DNA from 2 places in the Stenotrophomonas sp. YJH_SMC_37 genome. Region 1 is predicted to be linked to the other one. Evidence: riboswitches for the same ligand, from Rfam matches in the RefSeq annotation. Region 1 holds a riboswitch; the other holds the start of a gene.
What was found. Region 1 has a riboswitch for cobalamin ahead of btuB (TonB-dependent vitamin B12 receptor). Riboswitches for the same ligand answer to the same signal wherever they lie in the genome.
Positions count from the first base shown of each region.

Region 2: another riboswitch for cobalamin. It lies ahead of AC5P8J_RS10550 (epoxyqueuosine reductase QueH); the one in region 1 lies ahead of btuB (TonB-dependent vitamin B12 receptor).

Region 1 covers NZ_JCAFTG010000014.1:95,241-99,769, forward strand. Annotated here, with positions in the region: gene gph (phosphoglycolate phosphatase) at 1-31, shown strand, start outside; gene btuB (TonB-dependent vitamin B12 receptor) at 151-1,995, opposite strand; cobalamin riboswitch at 2,111-2,333, opposite strand; gene AC5P8J_RS17565 (histidine phosphatase family protein) at 2,477-3,055, shown strand; gene AC5P8J_RS17570 (TfoX/Sxy family protein) at 3,146-3,508, opposite strand; gene AC5P8J_RS17575 (GAF domain-containing protein) at 3,505-3,987, opposite strand; gene bioD (dethiobiotin synthase) at 4,056-4,529, shown strand, end outside.
Region 2 covers NZ_JCAFTG010000006.1:91,611-96,139, reverse strand. Annotated here, with positions in the region: gene AC5P8J_RS10565 (LysR family transcriptional regulator) at 1-307, opposite strand, end outside; gene purU (formyltetrahydrofolate deformylase) at 422-1,273, shown strand; gene pncA (bifunctional nicotinamidase/pyrazinamidase) at 1,560-2,186, opposite strand; gene AC5P8J_RS10550 (epoxyqueuosine reductase QueH) at 2,242-2,928, opposite strand; cobalamin riboswitch at 3,090-3,304, opposite strand; gene AC5P8J_RS10545 (patatin-like phospholipase family protein) at 3,432-4,529, shown strand, end outside.

The DNA of each region.
Region 1 (4,529 bases):
GCCGGGGTTGGCCGCGGGCGTTCGGGCGTAGAGCCGAGCCCACGCTCGGCTGCTTCATTGCGTGAGCCGAGCATGGGCTCGGCTCTACAGTAGATCGACGCCATGCGTCGATGGCATCAGGAGGCGCCGGGCGATGCCCGGCGCGCGCCTTCATTTCGGCTGGTAACGCACGCTCAGCTGGTACTCGCGGCCGGGCTGGTTGAACCACGCCACGGTCTCGTAGCGGCGATCGAACACATTGGCGGCACGCGCCAGCAGCGTCCACGACGGCGTCAGCGCGTACTCGGCGCGCAGGTCCAGCGTACCGTAACCGCCGACCTTTATCGTGTTGGCCGCATTGTCATAACGCTTGCCTGAACCCTGAACCGTCAGACCGGCGCGGAAGTCGCCGAAGCGGCGGTCGATGTCCAGGCGTGCGGTCTGCTGCGCGCGGCGCGGCAGCCAGTTGTCGAACTGGGTGCTGCCATGGGTACGGTTGCGCGGGTCGGTGTAGCTGAGCTGTGCGTTGATGTCGAAGCCGGCCAGCAGCACGCCACCGGTCAGTTCGGCGCCGCGGATGCGGGCCTTCTCCACTTGCTGCATCCTGAAGGTCGCCGCATCGTAGGTAATCAGATCATCGATGCGGGTTTCATATACGTCCAGGCCCCAGTGCCAGCCCTGTCCCTGCTGCGAAACGCCCAGGTTGGCGCTCTTGGACTTCTCCGGGTTCAACGTCGGCACGCCGCTCCACGGGTCGTACAGATCGCTGAAGGTCGGCGCCTTGAACGCGGTGCCATAGCTGGCGTTGAGGCGCAGGCCGTGGCCCAGTTCCATCGCCCAGCCGGCGCTGCCGGTGGCGTGGTTGCCGAACTGCTGGTTGTCGTCGTTGCGTGCGCTGACCTGCAGCTGGTGGCGGCCGAAGCGGCCCTGGTACTGCACGAACACGCCGGTGTTGCGACGGCTGTCGACGAGGTACCCGGCGCTGCTGCCATCCAGGTTGTCTTCGCTCCAGTCCACGCCGGTGCTCAGCAGCTGGCCTTCGGCCATGCCGAAGTCGCCCTGCAGCGAGGCGCTGTCACGATGGGTCTGGGCGCTGCCACGGGCATCGAAGTCGCCGAAGTTGTCCGACTCGTTGTCACTGCGGCCGACATTGGCGGTGAACGCCAGGCGTTCGGACGGGGTGTAGCGCAGCTTGCCGGACAGCACCTGCTGGCGGGTTTCCGAATAGTTGTAGTAGCCGTCGTAATGGTTCTTTCCGTCGGCACGCAATGCACTGCCTTCCACGTTCCATTGGTCGTTGAAGGTGTAGCCACCGCGCAGGCTCTTGGACAGGTTGCGGTAGCCGTCGCGGTCATGCTCGTCGGCAAAGCAGCCCGCGGTGAACACCGAGGAGGAGCCGCGGCAGGCATCGATGCCATCGGAATGCTGGTAGGCGATGTCAGCGCCGAACCAGCCGCGTTCGGTGCCGCCGCCGATGCCGCCACTGGCCTCGCGCAGTCCATTGCTGCCGCCACCGAGCTGGAAATGCGGGGCGAAGTCACCCTGGCTGCGGCGGGTGAAGATCTGGATCACGCCACCGATGGCGTCCGCGCCGTACAGGCTGGACTGCGGGCCACGCACGATCTCCACGCGCTCGATCTGTGCCAGCGGCAGGTCCTGGTACATCGCCAGGCCGAGGTCGGCGCTGTTGATGCGCACGCCATCGACCAGCACCACGGTGTGGCCGGAGTTGGTGCCGCGCAGGAACAGCGAGCTCTGCTTGCCCAAGCCGCCGGCATTGGTCAGGCTGATGCCGGCGCGGCCGCGCAGCAGTTCCTGCAGCGAGGTGGCCTGGCTGGATTCGATCTGCGCGCGGTCGATCACCTGGGCCGGCGCGATGCTGTCCTGCAGGGCGATCGGGGTGCGGGTCGCAGTGACCAGGATCTGGTCGAGCGCGGTGGTGTCATTGGCGGCCTGGGCCAGCGCGGGCAGGGCGGCCAGCACGGCCAGGGACAACATTCGGGACTGCAGCTTCATGGGGGACTCCAGGTGCCACGCACGCCCGCGTGGCGAAGGGGAGGAGCCGCGAAGGCAGGCACGCGCCGATGCCGCAGCGCACGCCACGGTCATCCAGCGCCATGCCCACCGCATCGCGACCTGAGGCTTCCGGGCCGGTCTCCGGGCTTGCCGCCGGGCGGCGCGAGGCCGCCGTCCAGGCGCCTTCCCATGCCTGAGGCACAGTGGCAGTGTTGCCCGGAACTGACGTGCTTACCGTTGCGGGGGCAGCGCCGGCCTGGCGTGGAATCACGCGTCACCGGCTTCCCGTTTCAACCTGCCGGCCGTGGCCGCAGGTCACCTGGAAGTGCGCGCAGTCTACGGCATCGCAGGCACTCCCGTTGCGTCGCGCCTGCTCGACTGCCTTTGCTGTGCCCTTAGAATGGTCCCTCGATCCCGTGGTGCCGTTGCCGATGTCCGCCCGTTTTCCGCTGTCCCCGCGTTGCCTGTACGGAACGCACGCATGATCCTCGACCTGGTCCGCCATGCCGGCAACGGTCGCGATGAGTTCCTCGATGGCCGCAGCGACCCACCGCAGCTGGCCCGCCTGCCGCAGGAACTGGTCGACGCCTACGCCGCGCAGCCCTGGGAGCGGGTGATCAGTTCGCCGCGGCTGCGCGCGCTGCACACGGCAATGGCGCTGGCCACGCCGCGCGGGCTGGACGTGGAAGCGGACGAGGAATGGGAGGAACTGGATTTCGGCGATTGGGACGGGCAGTCGCTGTTCGACCTGCCGGAGGATGCACTGGCTGCCTTCCATGCTGACCCGCATGCGTTCCCGCCGCCGAACGGCGAAAGCTGGGGCCACTTCGAGCGGCGCATCGCGCGCGCGCTGGATCGCCTGCTCGATGATGACGATCCGGTGCCGACGCTGGTGGTCAGCCATGGCGGCCCGCTGCGCATGGTGCTGTCGAAGGTCTGCGGCCTGCCGATGTCGCTGTGCTGGGCGCTGCGCATCGACCATGGCACGCGCCTGCGTGTGTGGCTGGAGCGCGGTGAGGCCGGGCTGGTGGGCGAATTGCTGGAGCTGCAGCAGCCCTGACCCATCGGTAGTGCCGGCCGCTGGCCGGCAGCCTCGGAAACGCTGCGAAGATCATGCAGTTGCCGGCCAGCGGCCGGCACTACCATGCCGTCAATCCTCGTCCGCATCCTCGGCAACGCTGTCTTCCGCGTCATCGTCGGCATCGAAGCGCTGCTCATGCACCGGGCCCGACGCCGGGCCGGCCGCCTTCAGCGGATGCGCGGCGATGCGCGCTTCATAGTCCTGTACCAGCGCATCGCGCTGCGGCTCGCTCAGTTCCTGCCAGTGGCAGTCCAGCAACGCACCCTCCAGCGAGTACAGCAGGTTCAGGCTGGGCTTGAAGCCGGCACGCTTGACCTTGACGAAGGCACCGACCGCTCCGATCGCGACCAGGTCGTCGCGGCTGCGCAGGCCGACCTGGCGCAGCCAGGCCGCGCTCTTGGGGCCGATGTTGCGCAGCTTGGGTGCGTTCATCCCAGCGCCTCGACGAACACGCGGGCAATGGCTTCCAGGCCGGCCTGGTCGTCGGCATCGAAGCGGCCCACCTTCGGGCTGTCGATGTCGAACACGCCGATCAGTTCATCGCCGCGCAGCAGCGGCACCACCAGCTCCGAACGCGAGGCCGAATCACAGGCGATGTGGCCGGGGAAGGCGTCGACATCCTCCACGCGCTGGGTGACCCGCTGGCTGGCGGCGGCACCGCACACGCCCTTGTCCAGCGGGATGCGCACGCAGGCCGGCAGGCCCTGGAACGGGCCGACCACCAGTTCCTTGCCATCGTACAGGTAGAAACCCACCCAGTTCAGGTCGGGCAGGGCGTGGTAGACCAGTGCGGAGAGGTTGGCCGCGTTGGCGATGCGGTCGGACTCGGCGTAGACCAGGCCACGGGCCTGTTCCAGCAGCTGGGCGTATTGTTCCGGCTTGCTGCCGGTGAGCGAGGCATTGGCGAACATGCCCGCAGTCTAGCAAGCGCGACGGGCCGGCGATAATGCACGCTCTGTTGCCCTGTTGGAGCCAATCGATGCCGTTGCCTGCCACGCTGCCGCCCGCCCTGTTCGTTACCGGCACCGACACCGAAATCGGCAAGACCGCGGCCAGCACTGCGCTGCTGCATGCGCTGCGCCGGCGCGGCCTGCGTGCGGTCGGCATGAAGCCGGTGGCCAGTGGCAGCGAAGACCTGGGGCAGGACCTGCGCAACGAGGACGCGCTGGCACTGCAGGCGGCCAGCTGGCCGGTGCCGGACTATGCCGACCTGAACCCGTATGCGCTGCGGCAGCCGCTGGCACCGGAGCTGGCGGCGGCCGAGGACGGCGTGCAGGTGGAACTGGCGCCGATCGTGGCCGCGTTCGCGCGACTGCGCGCGCAGGCCGATATCGTGGTGGTGGAGGGGGTTGGCGGTTGGCTGGCGCCGGTTTCGGCCACGCTGGACCAGCTCGACCTGGTGCGTGCGCTGCAGCTGCCGGTGCTGCTGGTGGTGGGCATGCGGCTTGGCTGC
Region 2 (4,529 bases), on a different contig from region 1:
CGAACGCACTGCTGCTGGCGATGCGCAGCGGCCCGGCCGGTTCGATGTCACCGGCGGTGACCATCGCCTGCGCGCGCGCCAGGTCGGCTTCGATGTGGCGCACCTGCGCCAGGTACAGCGCGCCGGCCTCGCTGAGGGCCAGCTGCCGCGTGCTCCGGTTCAGCAACCGTACGCCCAGATGGGCCTCCAGCCGGTTGATGTTCTGGCCGACCGCGGTGGCGCTGATGCCAAGGATGCGGGCCGCGGCGGCAATGCTGCCGGTCTCTGCGGTGCGGGTGAAGCTGCGGATCAGTTGCAACAGGTTCATGACCGACCAGCTTGCCACGGGAAGATCCAAGTATCGCTTGGTACTGAACCAAGCAGGTCGGTTGCACCCGTGATCATCCGGCCGCTGGGCAGGGCGCTGCCCTACACTGTGGCGATGCGCCCCGATTCCATTCTTACCCTGTCCTGCCCCGACCGTACCGGCATCGTCTATCGCGTGTCCGGCCTGCTGTTCGACCACGGCTGCAACATCCTCGACGCCCAGCAGTTCGGCGACGAGGAAAGCGGCCGCTTCTTCCTGCGCGTGCATTTCGATCGCGATGCCGGCTTGCCGCTGGAGACCGTGCATGCCGCGATGGCCACGCTCGCCCAGGACTTCGGCATGGACTGGCAGCTGCACGATGGCCGCCGCCGCGCACGCCTGCTGGTGCTGGTCAGCAAACAGGGGCATTGCCTCAACGACCTGCTGTTCCGCGCCCACAGCGGCCAGCTGAAGGTCGACATTGCGGCGGTGGCGTCCAACCACGCCGACTTCGCGCCATTGGCCGCCTCCTACCAGGTGCCGTTCCACCACCTGCCGGTGACCGCCGATACGCGCGCGGTGCAGGAGCAGCAGATCATCGACCTGGTCGAGCGTGAGCGCATCGACCTGGTGGTGCTGGCGCGCTACATGCAGATCCTGTCACCCACGCTGTGCCGCGCGCTGGCCGGACGTGCGATCAACATCCACCACAGCTTCCTGCCCAGCTTCAAGGGCGCGCAGCCGTACCACCAGGCGCACGCGCGCGGGGTCAAGATCATCGGTGCCACCGCGCACTACGTCACCGAGGACCTGGACGAAGGCCCGATCATCGAACAGGACGTGGCCCGCGTTGACCATGCGATGGCGCCGCGCGAACTGGTGCGGCTGGGCAGTGATACCGAATCGCTGGTGCTGGCGCGTGCGGTGCGCCGCCATGTGGAACACCGCATCCTGCTCAATGGGCATCGCACGGTGGTGTTCCGGTAATCGCCCATCCCGCGTCCGCCGGGCATGGCCCGGCGCTACCACGGGTGCTATCCGGTAGTGCCGGGCGCTGGCCGGCAACTGCAGAGATCCCGAGGTTGCCGGCCAGCGGCCGGCACTACCGAATCCTGATTTCATCCAATGAAAAGCCCCCGGTTCGGCCGTCCCGCGATCTGTAGGGGGGCGTAGTTAGGGGCTGGATGAATCAATTGTGTTGTTGTGGGCAGGAGCGCGCAAGCGGCATAAGCGACGTGCCCGGTAGCGCCGGGCCATGCCCGGCGGTCGCGCGTCAGGCGAGCGCAATCCCCGCCTTGCCCAGCGCCTCGCGTACCATCGTATCGTTGGCCTCGGTCACCGGCCGGGTCAGCTCCCACAGGAACTTCACCTTGAAGCCGGACTTCACTGCGTCCTGCGCGCTCCACAGCACGCAGTAATCGCGGGCCAGGCCGCACACGTGCACTTCGCGGATGCGGCGCTCATGCAGCCAGCCGGCCAGGCCGGTGGCCGGGCGCTCGCCATCGGGACCGTGGTTCTCGCGGAAGGCGCTGTACGAATCCACCTGTTGGCGCGTGCCCTTGCGCAGGATCAGGTCGGCCATGGCCCAGTCCACGCCCGGGTGCAGAGCGGCGCCATCGCTGCCCTGCACGCAATGGTCGGGCCACAGGGTCTGCGGCTGCGCGTGCAGCAGGATGGTCTCGAACGGGCGTTGGCCGGGGTGCTGGCTGGCGAACGAGGCGTGATCGGCCGGGTGCCAGTCCTGGGTGGCCACCACCGTGCGGTAGCGGCGCTGCGCCAGCAGTCCGGCAATCGGTGCCACCAGCGCATCACCCTGGTCGCAGGCCAGCGCGCCGCCCGGCATGAAGTCCGGCTGCAGGTCGATCACCAGCAGGGCGACGTCGGCGGGCAGGGCGGTCATGGCAGATCCACTACAAGAGAAGGGGCGACCAGCGTGGCCGCCCCTCGCTCACACGTCAATCGCCCTGCGGCGTCCCAGCGTCCTGCCCGTAGTACAGCAGGCCGATTTTGATCCGCTCGCGGCCGTTCTCGCGACGGTGGCGGTTGGCATCGCGCAGCGAATACACGCAGCCGCAGTACTCCTGCTGGTAGAACTGCTCGCGCTTGCTGATCTCGATCATGCGGCTGGCACCGCCGCCCTTGCGCCAGTTGTAGTCCCAGTACTGCAGGCCTTCGTAGCGCGAGGCGGCGCGGATGCCGCAATCGTTGATCTGCGCCATGTTCTTCCAGCGCGAGATGCCCAGCGACGAACTGATGGTGTCGTAGCCGTGCTCGTGCGCGTACAGCGCAGTGCGTTCGAAACGCATGTCGAAGCACATCGTGCAGCGGATGCCGCGTTCGGGCTCGTTCTCCATGCCACGCGCACGGCTGAACCAGTTGTCGGTGTCGTAGTCGCAGTCGATGAAGGGAATGCCATGCTGCTCGGCGAAGCGGATGTTTTCCTGCTTGCGCAGTTCGTATTCCTTCACCGGATGGATGTTGGGGTTGTAGAAGAAGATCGCGTAGTCGATCCCGGAGGCGGTGATCGCCTCCATTACCTCGCCGGAGCAGGGCGCGCAGCATGAATGCAGCAGCAGGCGCTTGCCGTTGGCAGGCAGGATCAGGGTGGGGCGTTGGAACTCGGTCATCGTCAGGTACCGCATGGACCGCCGGCAACGGCGGTGGCCCATGCATCTGTGCGTGGGTGGACAGGGCTGGCCGGATACCGTGAAAAGGACGCACGCGGCCGCACTGCCCGCACGCGCAGGTCAGCGACGGCCCCGGCACCCTCCCCGCGGAGAGTCCAGGTCGAGTCAGGGGACGGTCGTGTCCCCCGGCCGGGGCCGGTATTCGGGCTGATGGACACGGGCCGCAGCCCACCTACTACCTGCCGCTTCCCAGGCGCGAGCCCAGTGCTGTTGGCAGGATTCGTTTCCATTCACCGCTGCGGGGCAGCTCCGGAATGGGCGCGCCAGGCGCCTTCACCGGATTCCCGTTCAAATCCCTGTCGCCATCAACGCTGCGGCGGGGATACCTTCGGCGTGCCCACGGTGGACGCGTCGAGGGCAATGGTCAAGGGTCAATGAAAGCTCGGGGCTGTGGTCCGTTTCTCAGGCCGTGAGAGCGCCGCTTGCCATACTGGGCATCGACAGACGGGAGGTGGCTCGTGGCGGCGAAGTACTGCGATCTGGTCATGAAAGGCGGCATCACCAGCGGCATCGTGTACCCCAATGCGGTACTGGCGCTGGCGCGCCAGTATCGCTTCAAGAGCATCGGCGGCACCTCGGCCGGCGCCATTGCTGCGGCGGTGGCGGCTGCGGCGGCATGCGGCGATCGTCGCCAGCAGGCCGGCGAGCACCTGCCCAGTGATGCCGGTTATGGGGGGCTGTCGGCGGTGTCGGCGCAGCTGTCGCGGCGCGGGTTCATCTACAGCCTGTTCCAACCGGCGCGGGGCGCGCGTGCGGCCTATCGGCTGCTGGTGGTGCTGACCGGCAATGCGGGCCTGCCACACAAGCTGCTGTGCCTGGCGGTGGCGGTATTCGAGATCGCGCCGCTGGAAGTGCTGGTGTCGCTGGCGCTGCTGCTGGGCCTGGGCGGGTGGGGCGGCGGCTGGAGCGGTGTGGCCGCCACGCTGCTGCCGTCGCTGCTGTGCGCCTACGGTGCCGGTGTGGCCGGTGCCGTGCTGCGCGTGGCCCGCGTGGCACGGCGCAACCTGCTGGGCCTGTGCAGTGGCCTCGGCCGCGATGCACGCAAACCGGCGTTGACCGAGTGGCTGCATGAGTGCCTGCAGCAGTTGTCAGGCAAGCCACTTGATGCACCGCTGACCTTCGCCGACCTGCACGACGCACCGCGCTATGCCGGCGAGCCGGACAGCCCGCACGCGATCAGCCTGCAGATGATCACCACCTGCGTCTCGCACAACGAGCCGCGTACGCTGCCACTGGGCGGCGCGCAGTTCTGGTTCCTGCGCGAAGAGTTCGAGCAGTTGTTCCCGGCCAGCGTGGTGCAGTGGCTGGTGGATCAGGCTGGCCCGCCGCTGGACGTGGAGGGGCGGCAGTACTACCACCTGCCGCAGGGCCCGAAGCTGCCGGTGCTGGTGGCCACACGCATGAGCCTGAGCTTCCCGTTGCTGATCAGCGCGGTGCCACTGCACGAACCCTCGCGCCGCGAGCGCCGCTGCGAACCCACCGCGCCGGCGGCCGACCCCGAGCACAACGTGGCCGACAGCATGGAAGGGCTGACCAGCGCCGGGCAGGCTTGCGGT